3 regions of the Streptomyces sp. NPDC087844 genome follow, and region 3 is predicted to be linked to each of the others. Evidence: riboswitches for the same ligand, from Rfam matches in the RefSeq annotation. Region 3 holds a riboswitch; each other region holds the start of a gene.
What was found. A riboswitch is a leader RNA that binds a small molecule or an ion and turns the genes downstream of it on or off. The one in region 3 is predicted to bind S-adenosylmethionine.
Positions count from the first base shown of each region.

Region 1: linked by a shared signal. The riboswitch ahead of ACIOKD_RS38835 (glutathione S-transferase family protein) and the one ahead of thrC (threonine synthase) in region 3 are both predicted to bind S-adenosylmethionine.
Region 2: linked by a shared signal. The riboswitch ahead of ACIOKD_RS08920 (aminotransferase class V-fold PLP-dependent enzyme) and the one ahead of thrC (threonine synthase) in region 3 are both predicted to bind S-adenosylmethionine.

Region 1 is NZ_JBIUVD010000032.1:20,355-27,518, reverse strand. Features, by position in the region: gene ACIOKD_RS38850 (NtaA/DmoA family FMN-dependent monooxygenase) at 1-752, opposite strand, end outside; gene ACIOKD_RS38845 (LLM class flavin-dependent oxidoreductase) at 772-2,025, opposite strand; gene ACIOKD_RS38840 (putative leader peptide) at 2,101-2,223, opposite strand; SAM riboswitch class IV at 2,410-2,557, shown strand; gene ACIOKD_RS38835 (glutathione S-transferase family protein) at 2,822-3,619, shown strand; gene ACIOKD_RS38830 (hypothetical protein) at 3,674-3,868, shown strand; gene ACIOKD_RS38825 (hypothetical protein) at 3,910-4,083, shown strand; gene ACIOKD_RS38820 (MerR family transcriptional regulator) at 4,072-4,548, opposite strand; gene ACIOKD_RS38815 (alpha/beta hydrolase fold domain-containing protein) at 4,635-5,576, shown strand; gene ACIOKD_RS38810 (ester cyclase) at 5,599-5,997, shown strand; partial or broken gene ACIOKD_RS38805 (GNAT family N-acetyltransferase) at 6,218-6,673, shown strand; gene ACIOKD_RS38800 (C40 family peptidase) at 6,809-7,164, opposite strand, start outside.
Region 2 is NZ_JBIUVD010000003.1:450,585-457,748, reverse strand. Features, by position in the region: gene ACIOKD_RS08935 (Rieske 2Fe-2S domain-containing protein) at 1-233, shown strand, start outside; gene ACIOKD_RS08930 (cytochrome bc complex cytochrome b subunit) at 230-1,888, shown strand; gene trpD (anthranilate phosphoribosyltransferase) at 2,019-3,083, shown strand; SAM riboswitch class IV at 3,313-3,429, shown strand; gene ACIOKD_RS08920 (aminotransferase class V-fold PLP-dependent enzyme) at 3,610-4,983, shown strand; gene ACIOKD_RS08915 (Lrp/AsnC family transcriptional regulator) at 5,007-5,288, opposite strand; gene ACIOKD_RS08910 (rhomboid family intramembrane serine protease) at 5,285-6,034, opposite strand; gene ACIOKD_RS08905 (hypothetical protein) at 6,192-6,431, shown strand; gene ACIOKD_RS08900 (NYN domain-containing protein) at 6,467-7,164, shown strand, end outside.
Region 3 is NZ_JBIUVD010000006.1:370,889-378,052, reverse strand. Features, by position in the region: gene otsB (trehalose-phosphatase) at 1-714, shown strand, start outside; gene ACIOKD_RS15720 (trehalose-6-phosphate synthase) at 797-2,206, opposite strand; gene ACIOKD_RS15715 (glucosyl-3-phosphoglycerate synthase) at 2,370-3,317, opposite strand; SAM riboswitch class I at 3,493-3,650, shown strand; gene thrC (threonine synthase) at 3,666-4,994, shown strand; gene ACIOKD_RS15705 (MoaD/ThiS family protein) at 5,119-5,394, shown strand; gene ACIOKD_RS15700 (cold-shock protein) at 5,859-6,065, shown strand; gene groL (chaperonin GroEL) at 6,422-7,164, shown strand, end outside.

The DNA of each region.
Region 1 (7,164 bases), on a different contig from region 3:
GCCTGGCCCTCCTTGAGGGTGGCGTACCGGCTGAAGATCGCGTCGGCTCCGGCGGCGGCGAACTCGCGGCCCTCCTCGGAGTCGCCGGCCTGGAAGACGACCGGGCGGCCCTGCGGGGATCGGGGGACGTTGAACTGCCCCTCGATGTCGAAGTGCTGCCCCCGGTGGACGAAGGCCCCGGCCCTGGCGTCGCTCAGGAAGGCGCCGGTCGCCCGGTCGGCGACGATCTCGTCCCCGCGCCAGGAGTCGAAGAGTTCGTTCGCGGTGGCCAGGAACTCCTTGGCGCGGGAGTAGCGCTCCTCCTGCGGGAGGAAGCCGCCGCGGCGGAAGTTCTCGCCGGTGAAGGCGTCCCAGGAGGTGACGACGTTCCAGGCGGCGCGGCCGTCGGAGAGGTGGTCGAGGCTCGCGAACTGCCGTGCCACCTCGTAGGGCTCGTTGAAGGTGGAGTTGATGGTGCCGGTGAGGCCGAGGCGTTCGGTGACGGCGGCGAGCGCGGACAGGATCGTGAAGGTGTCGGGCCGCCCGACGACGTCCAAGTCGTAGATTTCGCCGCCCTGTTCCCGCAGGCGCAGCCCTTCCGCGAGGAACAGGAAGTCGAACTTCGCGCGTTCGGCGGTGCGCGCGAAGTGCGCGAAGGAGCTGAACTCGATGTGGCTGCCGGCCTGGGGATCGCTCCACACGGTGGTGTTGTTGACACCGGGGAAGTGGGCCGCGAGGTGGATCTGCTTGAGGGGCTTGCGGGGCTCGCTCATGTTCGTGGGTCCTTCCGGCTCAGGCGGGGGTGACGGCGTCGGCAGCCGCGTAACGGTTGGCCGGGCGTTCGAGCCCGAGCAGTCCGCGCAGGGTGTCGGCCTCGTACGCGTGCCGGAAGACGCCCCGGCGCTGGAGTTCGGGGACCAGGCCCCGGGTGATCGCCGGCAGGTCGTGGCCTGCGACGGCGGGGCGCAGCCGGAAGCCGGTCAGTCCGGCCTCGCTCAGCTCCTGCAGCAGGTCCGCCAGTTGGGTCGGCGTGCCGGTGAAGATCAGGGCGTCGCTCGTGTACGGGTAACCCGCGAGGGCGTCCAGCCGTTCCTTGCGGGCCGCGGCCTCGGCGGGGTCGTCGTCCAGGAAGACGACCAGGTCACCGAAGAGGTGCAGGGGCTCCCCCGCCCGCCCGGCCGCGTCCTGTTCGGCACGCACCACGGCGACGACGGCCCTGGTCTGCCCGGCGTCGTGCGGGGTGACGAACCCGAGGTCCGCGGAGCGGCCCAGCAGCCGGAACGGCGCACCGGTCACGGTTGCGTGGGCGAGCGCCCCGACAGGCGGCTGCCCCTGCGGCGGCCTGGGCGTGATCGAGGGTCCCTTGACGCTGAAGCGCGCACCCTCGAAGTCGATGTAGTGCAACTTCTCCCGGTCTACGAAGCGGCCGGTGGCGACATCCCGGATCTCCGCGTCGTCCTCCCAGCTGTCCCACAGCCGCCGCACCGCCTCGACGTAGTCGGCCGCCTCGTCGAAGAGGTCGACCGTCAACTCCTGTACGGCGGGGCTCGCCAGGTCCTCGATGCCGAACGACGGGACCGTACGGCGGCCGAAGTGCGCGGCCTCGTTGCGGCGGGCCGACACCTGGACGCGTACCCCCGCACGGCCGGTGCTCACATAGTCCAGCGTGGCGATGGCCTTCGCTGTGTGGAAGGGCTCCGTGTGGGTGGCCACCACTGTCGGCAGCAGACCTATGTGGCTGGTCAGCGGGGCGACACGGGCGGCGATGAGGACGGCGTCGAGCCGGCCGCGGACCTGGTCGGTCCGTCCGTCGGGTTCGGTGAAGTGCGAGGACTGGAGGCCGAGCGCGTCCTCGATGGTCACGAAGTCGAGCAGGCCGCGTTCGGCCTCGGTGACGAGGTCCGTCCAGTAGCCGGCGGTGAGCAGGTCCCGGGGACGGGCCACCGGTTCGCGCCACGCGGCGGGATGCCAGCCGGCTCCGTCGAGCGCGACGGCGAGACGCAGGGCGGGGGAAGAGGGCAGGGCAGAAGGAGGTACTGACGACACGACGGGGTGCCTTCCTGATCGACCGTGGAGGAAGCCGGCCCTCGCCGGAGGAGGGCGGGGCCGCGGAGGTACGGGTCAGGGACGACAGAGCGCGCCGGCGACGCGCAGGAGGTCGATGTGCTGCCGCGAGTACAGGCGTACGCGACGGCGCGGAGTGAGCTCGGGGACGCTGAGGCGGGGCACGCGGCGTGGTCGCACGTGCGTCACCTCCGTTCTGCGGCTCGGCGGACCCGGCTCCGTCCGGCCTCGTCCGCTCCTCGACGCACACAACAGTACGGCCGCGGCTTTTCTTCCGACAGCCTCGTCATTGATCTGCCCACGTGCTGAGACGTCGTCTCGCCCCTTCTTGACGCCCCCACACGGCGCACCGACACTTGCGGGGACGGTCACGATCGTCAGCGCCCGTCGGACGGGGTCCTCCCCCGTCCGTGCGGTCATCGGCCCCGGCCCGCTGACAGGCAACCCTTCCACCGCGACGGGGTGCCCCGGGTGACGACCTGGTTCCGCCGGTGTGGCGGGACAAGCGTGGTCTCGCCTCGTGCGAGCCCCGACCGGGACAGGTGGGAATTGCCCAGGAACGGCTTGACGAGGCGACTGCACATCGATCTGTTGCGCGTCTCCAGCGCTTACTAGTCCGCTGCCGGTCCACCCGGTCCGTGCGGTCCGTGCGGTCCGCTCGATCCGGACCCGTCGGCCCCGTGGACCCGCCGGACGTGCACGACACAGCGCAGTCACTCCGTTTCGCCACTGGTGCCCACAAGGCGGCCAGGGCTTCCGCGATTTCCTCTGGAGAGCCATGCCCGAGACAGTTTCCCGCGGTTCGAGCACAGGTACCTTCGAGACGGCCGCACGTACGGCCGTCACCGGCACGCCCGCCTGCGGCACGGTCGCACCGAGCACGACCGCACGTGCGCACCGCTTCCGCGGCCGCATAGGTGTCGGCCTCGCCGGTGGCTTCTACCCGGCGCCGCACCGCTATCAGCTGTATCTGTCCGAAGGCTGTCAGCGTTCGCTGCGCGTCTCGATCACCCTCGCGCTGCTGGGACTTGAGGACTCGACGGTCACCACCGTGCTGACCCGCCCCGCCGAGACGCCCGACGCCATCGCCTCGCTGCGCCGGGCCTACGAGGCGACCTGGCACCACTACGACGGCCCGCTCACCGCGCCGGCGCTGTGCGACCGGTGGAGCGGACGCGTCGTCAGCAACCACACGCCCGACATTCTGCGCGACCTCGCCGACCTCGCGGAACGCGCCGAACTCCGTGACGCCGAAGGGCCCGGCCTGCCCGCGCTGCGGCCGCCGGCCCTCGCCGCGGAGATCGACGCCCTGCGTGAACTCCTCGCCCGGGACGTCGCACCGGCCTCCCCGCCTCACGCCCGGGCGGCGACACTGACCCTGCTCGATCACCAACTGGCGTCCACTGCCTATGTGTTGGGTGATGCGATCACGGCCGCGGACGTGGATCTCTGGGTGGCGCTCGCCCACCTGGACACCGCCGACGGCGCCCTGTCCGCACACCTCCACCTGGACCGGTACGTCCGGCGGCTCGGCCGGCATCCGGCCTTCCTCGGCAGCGGGGGGACGGGTCGCTAGTCCGGTTCGTTCGGATCACTTCCGCCGGCCGGGGTTGTCGTTGATGATGTCCATGTGACTCACCGCATCAGCGCTCTGATCTCGGCCTTCGGCGTCCTTGCCAGCGTGATGCTGCTCGTTCTCGCCGTTCGTGAGTACCGCTCCGGGGCCTCGGCTCTCTGGCTCGTGGCTGGAGCCGTGCTCTTCCTCAGCGCTTCGTACACGCTCGTTCGGGACGCGCGGCGACTCCGCACCGGGCCGACCGCCTGACAGCAGCGCCGTTCCGACCAGCTCCGTCAGCCGTTGTTCGTGTGTGCCGGCCACCCGCCTTCGACCGCGAGGCACGCAAGCAGCGCGACACGGTCGAACGCTGCCTCAACCGCTTGAAACAGTGGCGCGGCATCGCCACCCGCTACGAGCAGACCGCGACCGTCTACCTGGCCGGACTCCGCATCGCGGGCATCTTCCTCCGGTCAGCGCGGTGATCCAGACGAAACTGCCTGGCTGTCACGGTTCGCCATGGCCTCCAGGGCGAGGCAGGTCGGTGTCCGGCCGGTCCACAGCGTGCCTGCGGTGCCTGATTCGACGTGCTCGGCGTACAGGCGGGCCTTGGCCTCGATCACCGCGAGGTTCTCCGTCATCTGGGCCAGTTCGGCCCGCACGCGGATCTCATGGGTGCGCAGGAGTTCAAGGCGTTGCTGTTCGTTGCCCGGGCCGGCGGCGACCAGTTCTGCGTAGCGTCGGATGTCGTTCAGCGGCATGCCGCAGGCGCGGAAGCGGTTGCAGAGCTGGAGCCATTCGACGTCGAAGGCGGAGTAGCGGCGCCGTCCGCCGCTGCTGCGTGCCACCGAGCCCAGTAGCAGTCCTTCTTTCTCGTAGTAGCGCAGGGTGTGGATGCCCAGTCCGGTGCGCTCGCTGACCTCGCCGATCGTGAGGCTCTCGTCACTCATCCCCGCTCCCTTCCTTGACCTAGACCGAGGTCTAGATCGTAGCGTCGTCGTTGACCTCGTACAACGACAACCCCGGAGCATGCACCATGCCTCTTTCCCTTGACCCCGAGCTGGCCGCCGTGTTCGCCGCCAGTGCCGGTGACACGCCGCCCGAGCCGTTGGCGCCCGGTGACTGGAAGACCTGGCGGGACAGCGTTGCCGCCGTCTACCCGGTCCTGACCTCCGGCCTCGACCGGCCCGAGGTCGGGCATCAGGTGTTCAGCGCGGCCACGCGGGACGGCGCGCAGATCGATCTGCACTGGTTCACCCCGTCCGGCGTCGCCGGTCCGACCGCGGCCGTCGTTCACGCTCACGGGGGCGCCCTGATCGCCGGCGAGGTGGCGCACTTCGCACCGTTCATCGCCCAGTACGTCGCCGCCGCCGGTGTGCCGTTCTTGTCGGTGGAGTACCGGCTGGCCCCGGAGGTGGCCGGCTCGACCCTCGCCGACGACGTGTACACGGGGCTGACCTGGCTGATCGAGCACGCGGACGAGCTGGGCGTGGATGCGGCCCGGATCGCGGTGATGGGCGAGAGCGCCGGCGCCACCCTGGCGGCGACCACGGCGATCCGCGCCCGCCAGGACCACATCGGCCTGGCTCGGCAGATCCTCATCTACCCCTTGCTCGACAACAGTGACACCCCACTCGCCCCGCACCTGCACGCCTTCTCCGCCGACCTGCACACTCTCAAGCACACCGCCTGGCAGCTTGTGCTCGGCGACGCCCACACCGACGACGCGCCCGCGACGATCGTCCCCGCACGCCTTCAGGACTACACCGGCCTGCCTCCGGCCTACCTGGAGGTCGGCGAGCTCGACGCCTTGCGGGACGAGACCGTCGCCTACGCCCAGCGGCTGTGGTCGGCCGGCGTCAGTGCCGAACTGCACGTCCTGCCCGGCCTGAGCCACGGCTGGGACCACTTCGCACCCGGTATCTCCCTCCACGCCCCGGTCCACGCCCGCCGCGTCACCCTCCTCAAGTCCCTCTGAAAAGCTGACGGCAAGGAAAACCATGAGTACCCATGACCTGCGCAAGCTGTACCTCGACTACATCGAGGCCATCAACGCCCGGGAATTCCACCGGATGGCCGAGTTCGCCCACGACACCCTCGTCTTCAACGGGGAGCCGGTCTCGCGGGACGACTACGTCGCCACCATGCGGCAGCACATGGACGCCGTGGACAACTTCGTCTGGCGCCTTGACGATCTCGTCATCGAGGGCGACCGGGTGGCGGCCCGGCTCACCGACACCGGCACCCCCGTCAAGCAGTGGCTCGGACTGGAGCCCTCCGGCCGGAGCGTCACCTTCACCGAGTACGCCTTCTACCACTTCCGCGACGGACGCTTCGAGGACATGTGGTACCTCCTCGACGCCCCGACGATCCAAGAGCAACTGACCGCCCGCGGCTAATGCTCTGACCGGAGAGATTCGCCGAGACTCAGCCACCACACCCCCAACGATCGGACGGACGTCACCGCACATCCAACCGTCCCCGTCACCAACCAACGGACCTTCCCGCTCAGAGCACTGGACGGCCGCCCGGCCGCTGTCGCGAACACGGTGTTTCCGTTCTGCGAACAGGAGGCCTGGGCCGACGACACGCCTCTCCCGCCGGTGTGAGCATGTGCGCATGATCAAGGGAGAAGCCAGGAATGAAGTCGGGGAAGAAGCCGGCGAAGAGGTCGGGGAAGGGACTCGCGCCGCCCGGCGGGGGCCGGCGGTCCGCTGGGTGACCGAGGAGTGGGACGCGCCGGCCCCGGCCCGGCTGCGGGAGCGGATGTCCGCCGAACTGGCCCCGCGCTACGCGCCGGTCGAGCACCGGCGGGTACGTGTGCCGCGACCCGCGGCCGAGGAGATCGTCGTCACCTGGGTCGCCCACGCCGACGACGTGCCGGTGGCCACCGCCTCGTTGCGCGGGCTGCCCGACCGGCACGAGGTGAAGCGGGTGTTCGTGCACGCCGACCGCCGCGGCCGGGGTCTGGCGCGAGCGGCCCTCGCGGCGGTGGAGTCGACCGCGCCGGCCCTCGGTGTCGCACGGCTGTGGCTGCGGACGGGCGCGCTCCAGCCGGAGGCCCGGGCGCTCTACGCGCGGGAGGGCCGGCAGGAGGTGCGGCCGTACGCCCCGTACGACCGCGATCCGTTCAGTGTCTGCTTCACCCAGGCGCTGACGGGGCCGACGGAGATGCCGCGGTCACGCCGGCTCCTGGCCCGCAACGCCCCCTCAGGCAGGGCGGATCACGCTGTGGATCGCCGCCTCGCCGGCCCAGTAGATCGACTCCTCGCGGATGGCGACGCCCGGGCTCGGTGCGTGGATCATCATGCCGTTGCCCGTGGCGATTCCGACGTGTCCGACCTGTCCGCTGAAGAGAACCAGGTCACCGGGCCGGATGTCCGGGACCGGAACCATCGTGCCGGCGGTCGCCTGGTCCTGGACGGAACGCGGGAGCACGACTCCGGCTACCTTCCAGGCGGCCTGCGTGAGACTGGAGCAGTCGTACGAGCCCGGCCCCATCGAGCCCCATACGCACGGCTTGCCGATCTGAGCGCGTGCGAAGTCGACGGCCCTGACGCCCTGCC
Region 2 (7,164 bases), on a different contig from region 3:
AGATCTGCACCCACGTCGGTTGCCCGATCTCCCTGTACGAGCAGCAGACGCACCACGTCCTCTGCCCGTGCCACCAGTCCACCTTCGACCTCTCCGACGGTGCCCGAGTGATCTTCGGCCCGGCCGGTCACGCCCTTCCGCAGCTGCGTATCGGTGTGAACGACGAGGGCTATCTTGAGGCGCACGGCGACTTCGAAGAGCCCGTCGGTCCTGCCTTCTGGGAGCGCGGATGAGCACTACGACCACCCCGAACCCCTCGGGCGCCGGCGCGCCGGGACGTTCGCGAGAGAAGGCACCGGCCGGCGAGAGGGTCGCCGACTGGGCCGACGGCCGGCTGGGGATCTACTCCCTGGCCAAGGCCAACATGCGCAAGATCTTCCCGGACCACTGGTCCTTCATGCTGGGCGAGATCTGCCTCTACAGCTTCCTGATCATCATCCTCACGGGTGTGTATCTGACGCTGTTCTTCCACCCCTCGATGAACGAGATCGAGTACCACGGAAGCTATGTCCCGCTCCAGGGACAGCTGATGTCGGAGGCGTTCGCCTCCACGGTGGAGATCAGCTTCGACGTCCGCGGCGGTCTGCTCATCCGGCAGATCCACCACTGGGCGGCGATCGTCTTCCTGGCCGGCATGTTCGTGCACATGATGCGCGTCTTCTTCACCGGCGCGTTCCGCAAGCCGCGTGAGATCAACTGGCTGTTCGGCTTCCTGCTGTTCGTCCTGGGCATGTTCACCGGGTTCACCGGTTACTCGCTCCCGGACGACCTGCTCTCCGGCACCGGTGTCCGCTTCACCCAGGGCGCCATCCTGTCGATGCCGATCGTCGGCACGTACATCTCGATGTTCCTGTTCGGCGGGGAGTTCCCGGGCGGCGACTTCGTCGCGCGGTTCTACTCGATCCACATCCTGCTGCTGCCCGGCATCATGCTGGGGCTCGTGGTCGGCCACCTGATCCTGGTCTTCTACCACAAGCACACCCAGTTCGCGGGCCCAGGAAAGACCAACAAGAACGTCGTCGGCATGCCGCTGCTGCCGGTCTACATGGCCAAGGCCGGAGGCTTCTTCTTCCTGGTCTTCGGGTTCATCGCCATGCTGGCCGCGGTCGCGTCCATCAACCCGATCTGGGTGCTCGGGCCCTACCGGCCGGACCAGGTGTCCACGGGCGCCCAGCCCGACTGGTACATGGGCTTCGCCGAGGGTCTGATCCGCGCCATGCCGGGCTGGGAGATCAACTTCTGGGGTCACACACTGGTCCTCGGTGTGCTCATCCCGCTGGTTGTCTTCGGACTCTTCCTGGCAATCATCGCGCTCTACCCGTTCATCGAGTCCTGGGTCACCGGGGACAAGCGCGAGCACCACATCCTGGACCGCCCGCGCAACGCCCCGACCCGTACGGCCTTCGGTGTCGCCTGGGTCACCGCGTACATGATCATGCTGATCGGTGGTGGCAACGACATCGTCGCGACCCACTTCCATCTGTCGATCAACGCGGTCACCTGGTTCGTCCGGATCGGGTTCTTCCTCGGACCGGTGCTCGCGTTCATCGCCACCAAGCGGATCTGCCTCGGCCTCCAGCGCCGGGACAGGGACAAGGTGCTGCACGGCCGCGAGTCGGGCATCATCAAGCGCCTGCCGCACGGTGAGTTCGTCGAGGTGCACGAGCCGCTCAGCCAGGAGGCCATGCACACCCTCACGGCGCACGAGCAGTACCAGCCGGCCGAGATCGGCGCGACGGTCGACGAGAACGGTGTCGAGCGCAAGGTGAAGGGCCCGCAGAAGCTCCGCGCCAAGCTCAGCACCGCCTACTTCGGTGAGGACGGCCAGATCCCGAAGCCGACCGCCGAGGAGTACAAGGAGATCACCAGCGGCCACGGCCACCACTGATCACCAGCTGTTCGCCACGGCAGGAGCCCCGTCCATTGCATGGACGGGGCTCTTTGCCGTCCCGGGGGCTGGATAGGGTGGACCCGTCCTTGACCCCGCACGTCCACGAACACGAACCCAGGAGCGGCAGATGAGTGCTGTGACCCCCGCTGGAGGCGACTTCGCGGCGGGCCGTTCCTGGCCCGTCCTCCTGAACGGTCTGCTGGACGGCCGCGACCTGAGCGCCGACGACACGGCCTGGGCGATGGACCTGATCATGCGGGGCGAGGCGACCGACGCGCAGATCGCCGGGTTCGCGGTGGCCCTGCGGGCCAAGGGCGAGACCGTCGAGGAGATCTCCGGCATGGTGCGCACGATGTACGCGCACGCCAACGTGATCGAGGTGCCCGGCGACACCGTCGACATCGTCGGCACCGGCGGGGACGGGGCGAAGACCGTCAACATCTCGACGATGTCGGCCGTCGTCATCGCCGGTACGGGTGCCAAGGTCGTCAAGCACGGAAACCGCGCCGCGTCCTCCGCGTCCGGCGCCTCGGACGTCCTCGAAAAGCTCGGCGTCAACCTGGAGCTGACCCCGCGACGGGTGGCCGAGGTGGCCGAGGAGGCCGGGATCACCTTCTGTTTCGCGGTGAAGTTCCATCCGGCGCTGCGGCACGTGGCGGCGGCGCGCGGGCAACTGGGCATCCGCACCACCTTCAACTTCCTCGGCCCGCTCACCAACCCGGCCCGGGTGAAGGCCCAGGCGGTCGGGGTCGCGCACGCGCCGATGGCGCCCATCGTGGCCGGGGTCCTCGCCGAGCGCGGCAACTCCTCGCTGGTCTTCCGCGGCGACGACGGCCTCGACGAGCTGACCACCACGGCCACGTCCCGGGTGTGGGTCGTCCGGGACGGCAAGGTGCGCGAGGAGGCCTTCGACCCGCGGGACGTGGGGATCGAACTGGTGCCTGTGGAGGCGCTGCGGGGGGCTGACGCGTCGTACAACGCGGATGTCGCGCGACGGCTGCTGGGGGGTGAGCGGGGGCCCGTGCGGGACGCCGTGCTGCTGAACTCGGCGGCGGCGCTGGTGGCGCTCGCGCCGGGCTCCGGTTCGCTCGCTGAGCAGATCCGGGCGGGGATGGCTCGGGCCGCGGAGGCGATTGATTCCGGGGCGGCGCTTCGGACGCTGGAGCGGTGGGTTGCTGCGACCCACCGGTAGCCGGTCGGGTGCGGGCCGGTGGGGGCGGGCCCACAAGATTGCGCCGTTCCCCGCGCCCCTAAAAGCCAAAAGATTGCGCAGTTCCCCGCGCCCCCGGATATCCGGGGGCGCGGGGAACTGCGCGACGGGGGTCGGGGGCGGAGCCCCCAGGTGGTGGCCGGCGCCTGCCGCGTCCCGGTATCCGGACGGCGGTGTTGCGGTCACATCATCGTGTGGCAAGATGCTGGCAGGTCATGAGTGACAGTCAACAGGCCCCGGCCGACTGTCCGGCAACCCTCCGTCCGTGGCGGGGTGCCCCGGGTGAAGACCAGGTCGTAGGCAGTGAGGTCTACGGCAAGCGCGGACCCCTCACCGCTCGCTGGAGCGGACACACCAGGGGTCCTGGTCGTTCGAGGGAGCCTTTCATGAGCAAGCGAATGCGATAGGGCGCCGAGCCCCACTTCCGCGTACCCCTTTCCTCTTCACTTTCCTGTGCCGAGCCCTGTCCGCCCGCACAGTGACTTCGCCTGCCTCATGGGAGCTCGCCATGTCCGTCTCCACCGCTGCCGCCGACCTGTCCGCCCGCTGTGACACCGCCGGATCCCTGCCCGTGCTGGGACGGGACGTCACCGTTCCGCTCGTGACCGGCGGCGAGGTCACCTACGCCGCTCTCGACTACGCCGCCAGCGCCCCCGCCCTTCAGCGGGTCTGGGACGACGTGGCCGCGTACGCCCCGTACTACGGCAGCGTGCACCGCGGGGCCGGGTACCTGTCCCAGCTCTCCACGGACCTGTTCGAGAACGCCCGCAGGACCGTGGGCGAGTTCCTCGACTGCCGCGACGACGACGAGGTCGTCTTCACCCGGTCCACCACCGACTCGCTCAACCTCCTCGCCGCCGCCCTGCCCGCCGGCTGCCAGGTCTTCGTCTTCGAGACCGAGCACCACGCCTCGCTGCTGCCGTGGCAGGACGCCCGCGTCACCTACCTCAACGCCCCGCACACCCCGGGCGAGGCCGTCGCGACGCTGGAGCGGGCCCTCGCCGGACGCGACCCGCACGGTCCGGCCCTCGTGTGCGTCACGGGCGCCTCGAACGTCACCGGCGAACTGTGGCCCGTACGGGAACTGGCCGCCGCCGCTCACGCGCACGGCGCCCGGATCGTGCTCGACGCTGCCCAGCTCGCGCCCCACCACCCCGTGTCCGTGCAGGAGTTGGACGTGGACTGGGTCGCCTTCTCCGGCCACAAGCTGTACGCGCCGTTCGGCTCGGGCGTGCTCGCGGGACGCTTCGACTGGCTGCGCGAGGCCGACCCGTACCTGGCCGGGGGAGGTGCCTCGCGGAAGGTGTCACGGCGTACGGACGGCGGCGTCGACGTGGAGTGGCACGAGAGCGCCGCACGGCACGAGGCCGGGTCGCCCAACGTCATCGGCGCCTACTCCATCGCCTCCGCCTGCAAGGCCCTCACCGAGGCCGGCTTCGACACGCTCGTCGCCCGTGAGCAGCAGCTCGTGACCACCGTCCGGCAGGGTCTCGCCGAGGTGCCCGAGGTCCGGGTGCTCTCGCTCTTCGGTGACGACGCTCCGCGCGTCGGCGTCATCTCGTTCGTCGTCGAGGGCTGGAACAGCTCGCACTTCGCCGCCGCGCTCTCCGCCGAGTACGGCATCGGCGTCCGCGACGGGCTCTTCTGCGCCCACCCGCTGGTCCGTACGCTCCTCGGCAGCGACCCGCAGTCCCAGGGCGAGTGCGGCGCCCCCGAGGCCACCCCCGGCGAGAAGTCCCTGAACGCCATCCGCGTCAGCTTCGGCGTCGGCACCCCCGACGAGCACGTGACCCGCTTCGTGGGAGCGGTCAGGGAACTCGTGGCGAACGGCGCCAGCTGGAACTACCGCACGGAGAACGGCCGCTGCGTCCCGGCGGCGTAGGGGATGGGCCCGTCAGAAGCCCCCTAGTTGTCGCCGCCGATGGCGAACGCCGCCTCCAGGTCGTGCTGCGAGTACGTCCGGAACGCCACATGCGTATCCGTCCCCTCGACCCCCGGAATCTTGCTGATCATGCCGGGAATGACATCCGCCAGATCGTCATGGGCCTTCACCCGGACCATGGCGATCAAGTCGTACGTCCCGGTCACGGAGAACACCTCGCTGACGCTGTCCAGCGCCGCGATCGACTCGGCGATCTCGGGAATCCGGTCCACGCTGGTCTTGATGAGCACGATCGCGGTGATCACGGCTGGTTTTCTCCCTCGGTGGCCGGCGCTGGGGATTTCACTCTAGCCGGACGCCCGTACCGCACCCACGCGTAGAGGAACCCGGCGGAGAAGCCCAGCAGGTGCGCCAGGTAGGCGACCCCGGGGCCCTGCGACGCGCGCCCCGCGGCCAGCCACTGCAGGGACACCCAGAACGGCAGCACCACCCACGCGGGGAACCGCAGCGGAAGGAAGAAGAGGAACGGGAAGAGACTGGTCACCCGGGCTTTGGGGAACAGGTACAGAAACGCGCCGAGGACCGCGGAGATCGCCCCCGACGCGCCGACGAGGGTCTGCGCCGAGTCGGCGTGGGCGCCCGCGTAGCCCAGCAGGGCGAGGTAGCCGCAGCCGAGGTAGAAGAGGGCGAACCCGACGTGGCCCATCCTCTCCTCGGCCATCGCCCCGAAGACGTAGAGGAAGAGCATGTTCCCCAGCAGATGCAGCCAGCTGCCGTGCACGAAGAGCGCGGTGGCCGGGGTGCCGAGAGCCCGCAGCGTCCCCTGGAACAGTTCGACGGGCACCACGCCCCACCGTTCGAAATAGGCCCGCTGCGCGGAGAGAAGCTCGTCACCGGTGCCGTACGAGGGACTGAGCCCCGAGGCCGGACCGATCACGAAGAGCGCGCAGCACAGGGCCATCAGTCCGTAGGTCACCGGAGCGGGGTGGCTCCGGATCGCCCTGACCGTTCTGACCGTCCTGTTGCCGGGTGCACCCCAGTTGCCGAGCATGAACAGAGCATGACGTAACGGGACCGAACCGCACAGAGCGCCTCGCCGCTCCCGGTGGACGGGCGTCGAGTACCCGCCAGGCCGTAGGGTTACGAGCCACACGCTCCGGGGAATCCGGTGCGTCACGAGGACTTACGGAAAGAGAGCGACTGCCACGATGACGGTTCCCCTCCCGACGGCCGAGACCCGGTGGCGCTGCACGCTCTGCGGCAACCTCACGCGATTCGATGTGACCCGTTCGTCGAAGGTCGTCGAGTACGTACATCTGGACCTGGCCGGGGAACCCGAGGTCGAGGAGCGCAACGTGGTCAGTGAGACCATCGAGTCCGTGCGCTGCCGCTGGTGCAACGCGGTGGATCAGGTGGAACTGGTGGACAGGCCGGGCGCCCGCTCCTGACAGGAGCCGGCCCCGCACGGACGATGGGGTGAAGGATGGTGGAGACCACAGGCGGTGAGCCGGACGACGGCGACGCCGAAGTGCTCGACCGTCCGCTGCCCGACGGGGTGCGCCGCAGGGTCGTACAGATCGTGTCGGACGGGTTCGGCGGGCTGACCGTGGCCGAACTGCCCACACAGCTGAGGCAGTACGCCCGGTTCGCCCCCAATCGTCGTGCCAAGTTCGCGGGGACCGCGATGGCGGCGGCCATGGAGACCGATCCGATTTTCAGACAGCGCATCGCCGAGAAGCTCAGAGACGCGCAGCCCGAGCTGGCAGGCGCTCTCGACTCCGGCTCGCCGCCCCCGGCCGCGGACCCGCTGGACGTGGCGGCCGCGGCCTATGTGCTGCGCCCCACGGGCTGGGTCAAGCTGGTGACCGCTGCCGGTGAGGAGGCCCTGCGGGCGGACGCCGAGCGTGCCGACGACGAGAGCCGCATCGAGCTGGAGCGGCTGCGCGAGGAGCTCGCCGAGGCCCGCGGGCAGACCCGGACCGAGACGGAGCGGCTGCGCACCGAACTCGACGCGGCGAAGAAGGAGGCGGAATCGCTTCACCGCAAGCTGCGCGGGGCTTTCAGCGACGTCAAACGGGGTGAGGCGGCCCTGCGCAAGCTGCGCGGTGAGATGGAGGCCGTGCGGGGCGAGGGGCAGGCCCAGGTGTCCGCCGCCGAGAGCGAGAGCCGGCGGCTGAAGCA
Region 3 (7,164 bases):
CCCGAACAGGCCCGCGCCCACCAGGACGCCGTACCGGCCCTGGCGGCGCTGGCCCCGAAAGTGGCGTCGGTGGCCGTCGTCACCGGCAGGCCGGCGTCGGTCGCCGTGCGGTACGGCGGTTTCGCCGGAGTCCCGGGCCTCGACCACCTCGTCGTGCTCGGCCACTACGGGGCGGAGCGCTGGGACGCGGTCACCGGTACGGTCCGGGCCCCGGCGCCGCACCCCGGTGTGGCCGCAGCCCGCGCCGAACTTCCCGGCTTCCTCGACGGCATCGGTGCCTGGCAGGGCAGCTGGATCGAGGAGAAGGGCAGGGCCGTCGCGGTCCACACCCGCCGTGCCCAGGACCCCCAGGCCGCCTTCGAGGCACTGCGCGAACCGTTGGCCGGGCTGGCCCAGAAGCACGGCCTGATCGTCGAACCGGGACGGCTGGTCCTGGAGCTGCGTCCGGCGGGCATGGACAAGGGCGTCGCCCTCGGCGAGTACGTGCGTGACGTCGGAGCCGAGTCGGTCATGTACTGCGGCGACGACCTCGGCGACCTGCCGGCCTTCGCCGCCGTCGAGAAACTCCGCTCCGACGGCATCCCGGGCCTCCTGGTCTGCAGCGGCAGCACAGAGGTGACCGAACTGGCCGACCGTTCGGACCTGGTGGTGGACGGACCGGAGGGGGTCACGCGACTGCTCACGGCCCTGGCCACCCACTTGGCGCCCCGCTAGGGCGCCCGCCAGGGGTGCGGGGAACCGCGCGACCGGCCCCCTCCGGTCCGCGGCTCCGAACCGACCCCGCGTCAGCGACCCGTCACGCGTCCAACGCGTGCAACTGGTCCAAGAACCACTGCGCCGGAGGCAGGGCGGTCGCCGCCACAGCCAACCGCTTCGTCCGCTCGGCCCGCTCCGCGAGGGGCACTGCCAACGCCTCGTACAGCGCCTCCGCCGTGCCGACGACGTCATACGGGTTCACGACGATCGCGTCCTCGCCCAACTCCTCGTACGCCCCCGCCTCCCGCGACAGCACCAGCACGCACCCGTCGTCGGACACGACCGGCACCTCCTTCGCGACGAGGTTCATACCGTCGCGAATGGGGTTCACGAGGGCCACGTCGGCCAGCCGGTACGCCGCGAGTGAGCGTGCGAAGTCGTCCTTCACGTGCAGCACCACCGGCGTCCAGCCGGCCGTCCCGTACGCGGAGTTGATCTCGTCGGCGACCCGCTGCACCTCGGCCGTGTAGTCGCGGTACACCGCAAGGTCCTGCCGCGACGGGTACGCGAACGCCACGTGCACCACCCGCTCGCGCCACTCGGGCCGGTCGTCAAGCAGCTGCCGGTACGCCAGCAGGCCGCGCACGATGTTCTTGGACAGCTCGGTCCGGTCCACCCGCACGATGGTCTTCCGGGCGCTGCCGTCGGGCGCGGTGCCGATCTGCTCGCGCAGCGCGGCCATCCGCTCGTCGACGTCCCCGCGGTGCGAGCGCTCGCGCAGGAAGTCCGCGTCGGCGCCCAGCCCGTGCACGCCGATCCGCGTGTCCGGGTCGAAGCCGTCCCCCAGCACGGCCCGGCAGCACTCCGTGAACGCGTCCGCCCACCGCCGGGTGAGGAACGCGGCCCGGTCGGCGCCGAGGATCCCGTCGAGGACCTTCGCCGCGATGTCGTCGGGGAGCAGCCGGAAGTAGTCCGGCGGGGCCCACGGGGTGTGCGAGAAGTGCCCGATCCGCAGGTCGGGACGGAGCTCGCGGAGCATCCGCGGCACGAGGGACAGGTGGTAGTCCTGTACGAGGACCGCGGCGCCGTCCGCCGCCTCCTCGGCCAGTGCCTCGGCGAAGGCGTGGTTGTACGTCTCGTAGGCCGCCCACTGGCGCCGGAACTCCGCGTCGAAGACGGGCTCCAGGGGGGTCTGGTAGAGCATGTGGTGGACGAACCACAGCGCGGAGTTCGCGATGCCGTTGTACGCGGCGGCGTGGGTGTCGGCGTCGATGTCGAGCATCCGGACGCCGTCCTCGCCGGTTCCGCGCCGTACGGCCTCGCGGTCGCCGTCGCCGAGGGCCGAGCAGACCCACAGGGCGCCGGCGTCGGGGCCGATGGCGGAGAGGCCCGATACGAGTCCGCCTCCGCCACGCCTGGCCGTGAGCTCGCCGGACTCGTCCTTCGTGTACGAGACGGGGCCGCGGTTGGACGCGACGAGGACGGAGTGTTTGCCGTGGGTGGAAGCCATGACTCGAAACCTAGCCGCAGGTCCATCCGCTCAAACGTTCCCACTGGCCGTGGCGGAAGCGCGCGGGTCGGCCGGAGGCCGGGTGGGGGCGTGCCGCGCCGTTTCCCGCGCCCCCAAAACCCGGAGACAGAAGATTGCGCCGTTCCCCGCGCCCTCAAAAAGGTCACGCCGCGCGGCGTGAGACGTACTCCCGGATTTCGGCCATCGGCGGACGTTCCTCCATGTCCACCGAATGCGTGCGCGGCTCGAACCCGCGTTCCCCCCGCACGAACTGCGTCAGCGACGGCCGGATCATGTGCCCGCGCGCAAGCCGAAGCTGAGCCGTGCGATAGATCGCCGCGGACATCCGGCCGAGCGCCTGCCCGTCCTGGTGCCGGTGCTTGCGGACGCCCACGTCGACCTGCGCGAGGGCGTCAAGACCGACCAGGTGCAGCGCGTCGACCAGCATGCCCAGCTCCACGCCGTAGCCCACGGGGAACGGGAGCCGTTCGAGGAGCGAGCGGCGGGCCGCGTACTCCCCGCCCAGCGGCTGGACGAAGCCGGCCAGCTGCGGCCAGTGCATGTTGAGCAGCGGCCGGGCCATGAGTTCCGTGACCCGACCCCCCTGACCTGCTGCGGAGCCCAGAGGGCGGTCGTACATCGCCTTGACGAGGTCGACCCCCGGATCCGTCAGCAGCGGACCGACGATCCCGGAGACGAAGTCCGCCGAGAACTCCTTCAGGTCCGCGTCGACGAAGGCCACGATGTCCCCGCGGGTGACGAGCAGCGAGCGCCACAGCACCTCGCCCTTGCCGGGTACGGCCGGGATACGGGGCAGGATCTCGTCCCGGTGCACGACACGGGCGCCCGCGGCGGCGGCGACCTCGGAGGTGCGGTCCGTCGAACCCGAGTCGATCACCACGATCTCGTCGACGAGCGGCACTCGCGCGGTCATCAGCTCACGGCGGATCACGGCGACGATCTCGCCGACCGTCTCCTCCTCGTTGAGCGCGGGCAGTACGACACTGACCGTGGAGCCCGTGGACCGCTTCGCGGCGATCAGCTTCTTGAGCGGGCGGTCCTCGACGGACCAGGAGCGCGTGCTCAGCCAGCGCTCGACGTCTTCCAGCACGTGCGGCTCTCCCTTGCGTTCATCGGGATGCGTGCGTCCCGCCGCGACGGAAACCGGTGTGACGGTCATCTCGCGGTTCGGACGGCTCTCTCCACCATCCATGCCGTCGGTTACAGTCTTGAACAACGCTGATGACCATCGCATGTCGGGGGTCGTTGCGCGTACAACTGAATACCGCTCATCCAGAGGGGCAGAGGGATACGGCCCGTTGAAGCCCCGGCAACCCTCCAGCCGGTCTCGTCCTGATCATCGCTGATCAGTGCCGCGAGGCTCCCGGCTCGGGAAGGTGCCAAATCCGTCTCATGGCGAAGTGCGTCGTGAGGAAGATGAGGAAAGGGCCTCGCCTCCATGGCTGCGCAGACAGTTGCAAGCACCACGAACTCCACCCCCACCCCCGCCTCCGCCGCGGGCTCCGCGAACGCCGTCGACCTCGGTCCGGCCGCCGCGCTCTCCTGCCGCGAGTGCGGACACCGCGTCCCGCTCGGTCCGGTCTTCGCCTGCGAGGAGTGTTTCGGCCCGCTGGAGATCGCGTACGACTTCTCGGGTTACGACACCGAGGAACTCCGCAAGCGGATCGAAGCGGGGCCCGCGAACATCTGGCGGTACGCGCCGCTGCTGCCCGTCCCCGCGGACGTGGCGGACAAGCCGAACATCAACCCCGGCTGGACCAAGCTCGTCAAGGCCGACAACCTGGCGCGCGAGCTGGGCGTCGACGCCGGCAAGCTCTTCGTCAAGGACGACTCCGGCAACCCGACGCACTCCTTCAAGGACCGTGTCGTCGCCCAGGCGCTGGAGGCCGCGCGCGCCTTCGGCTTCACCACGCTCTCCTGCTCCTCCACCGGCAACCTCGCGGGTGCGGTGGGCGCCGCCGCCGCGCGGGCCGGCCTCCGTTCCTGCGTGTTCATCCCGCACGACCTGGAGCAGGGCAAGGTCGTCATGGCCGCGGTCTACGGCGGCGAGCTCGTCGGTATCGAGGGCAACTACGACGACGTGAACCGCTTCTGCTCCGAACTGATCGGCGACCCGGCCGGCGAGGGCTGGGGCTTCGTCAACGTCAATCTGCGGCCGTACTACGCGGAGGGCTCCAAGACCCTGGCGTACGAGATCTGTGAGCAGCTCGGCTGGCGGCTGCCGGACCAGCTGGTCGTGCCGATCGCCTCCGGCTCGCAGCTGACGAAGATCGACAAGGGCCTGAAGGAGCTGATCCAGCTCGGCCTCGTCGAGGACAAGCCGTACAAGATCTTCGGCGCCCAGGCCGAGGGCTGTTCACCGGTGTCCGTCGCCTACAAGGCCGGGCACGACGTCGTACGCCCGCAGAAGCCGAACACGATCGCCAAGTCGCTCGCCATCGGGAACCCGGCCGACGGGCCGTACGTGCTCGACATCGCCCGCCGGACGGGCGGGGCCGTGGAGGACGTGAACGACGACCAGGTCGTCGACGCGATCAAGTTGCTGGCGCGGACCGAGGGAATCTTCGCGGAGACCGCCGGCGGGGTGACGGTGGGGGTGGCGAAGAAGCTGATCGAGAGCGGGCTGCTCGATCCCACCCTGACGACTGTCGTCCTCAACACGGGGGACGGGCTGAAGACGCTGGACGCCGTCGCCTCCGACACGGGGCTGACCGCCACCATCCGTCCGAACCTCGACTCCTTCCATGAGGCTGGGCTCGGGTCCTGATCGTCGTCCGAACGCTGCGGGCCCGCGGGGGCCGGCAGCGCCCCGCGGCGGAGCCGCAGATGTCACTTGCCCCGCGCCCCTGAAGAAGGGGCGCTGTACTACAGCCCTACCTGATGGAGGCCCCGTGAGCGTCAACGTCCGTATCCCCACCATCCTGCGTACCTACACGGGTGGTCAGGCCGAAGTGGCCGCCGAAGGGGCGACCCTCGCCGAGGTCATCGCCGATCTGGAGAAGAACCACACCGGTATCGCGGCCCGTGTCCTGGACGACCAGGGCAAGCTGCGGCGGTTCGTCAACGTGTACGTGAACGACGACGACGTCCGCTTCGAGCAGGGTCTTGAGACGGTCACGCCGGACGGCGTCGGGGTCTCGATCATCCCGGCGGTCGCCGGAGGCTGAGCGCCCCGCTCGGTGCCCCGTTCGGCGGCGCCGATCATTACCCTTGGTAATGCCGAACACGCAGAGTTCATCGAATTGCCCCTTCCGCGCCCGAAGCGGAGGGGGCAATTCTGTATGATTGAGCGCGGTACAGTTGGGGAAGCTGCTTCGCTTCGCAAGGTCGGCGCATATGAGTTGGCGCCCGGGGCCCGACAAGAAGCAGCCAAAGTAACGGGTCCTTTTCAGCCGTTTATGGCATTTACCGGGCCCGACTTGCCCTGAATCTTCGTAAATCCTTCACATATTTCCGATCATCCGTGCCCGGAATTCTCGTCGGATTGACCTGTTGCAGACGGCAGTTGGACGGATACATTCGGCCGCGGTCGACGCGTTCCGGCGCACACCCCCAACCGTTGGGGGGTGAGGTCTGACCCGGATCCGCGAAGTGCGGGTCTGTGCAAGGGCCAGTAATAGGGGAGTTAGGCATGGCTCAGGGCACCGTCAAATGGTTCAACGCGGAGAAGGGGTACGGCTTCATCGCGGTCGACGGTGGTGCGGATGTATTCGTCCACTACAGCGCGATTCAGATGGACGGCTACCGCACCCTGGAAGAGGGTCAGCGGGTCGATTTCGAGATCTCGCAAGGCCAGAAGGGGCCGCAGGCGGACATGGTCCGGCTGGCGACCGGCTGAAGCACGCGCCGACTTACTGCAGCGACGTTCTTCTTCCGAAGGGCTCGTACCTCCCGGGTACGGGCCCTTCGGCATCCGGGGGCCGTCCGCGGTCGGCACAGGCGCCCGCATGGTCATCGGGCGCCCCCGGCTCGCACCCCCTCCCACCTGCGGATCATCGAGAGGCGCTTGCACTCGCATGGGTCGAGTGCTAATCATTGGCGTTAGCACTCTGAAGGTGAGAGTGACAACGAGGACCGGGTCAGTGAGGCCCGCCGGCCGGGTGGGGCAAGGAACCACCGAGGTCGGCAGGCCGTCCGTCGCGGGCGCAGGCGCGGTCCTGGAGATTCCACCCCAGTCCGGGAGGACCACTTCACATGGCCAAGATCATCGCGTTCGACGAGGAGGCACGGCGCGGTCTCGAGCGCGGGATGAACCAGCTCGCCGACGCCGTCAAGGTCACCCTTGGTCCCAAGGGTCGTAACGTCGTCCTAGAGAAGAAGTGGGGCGCCCCCACGATCACCAACGATGGTGTTTCCATCGCCAAGGAGATCGAGCTCGAGGACCCGTACGAGAAGATCGGCGCTGAGCTGGTCAAGGAAGTCGCCAAGAAGACGGACGACGTCGCCGGCGACGGTACGACCACGGCGACCGTGCTCGCCCAGGCGCTGGTCCGCGAGGGTCTGCGCAACGTAGCCGCCGGCGCCAACCCGATGGCTCTCAAGCGCGGTATCGAGAAGGCCGTCGAGGCCGTCTCCGGTGCCCTTCTTGAGCAGGCCAAGGATGTCGAGACCAAGGAGCAGATCGCTTCCACGGCCTCCATCTCCGCCGCCGACACCCAGATCGGCGAGCTCATCGCCGAGGCGATGGACAAGGTCGGCAAGGAAGGCGTCATCACCGTCGAGGAGTCCCAGACCTTCGGTCTGGAGCTTGAGCTCACCGAGGGTATGCGCTTCGACAAGGGCTACATCTCGGCGTACTTCGCCACCGACATGGAGCGTATGGAGGCCGTCCTCGACGACCCCTACATCCTGATCGCCAACTCGAAGATCGCCAACGTCAAGGACCTGCTCCCGCTCCTTGAGAAGGTCATGCAGGGCGGTAAGCCGCTGCTGATCAT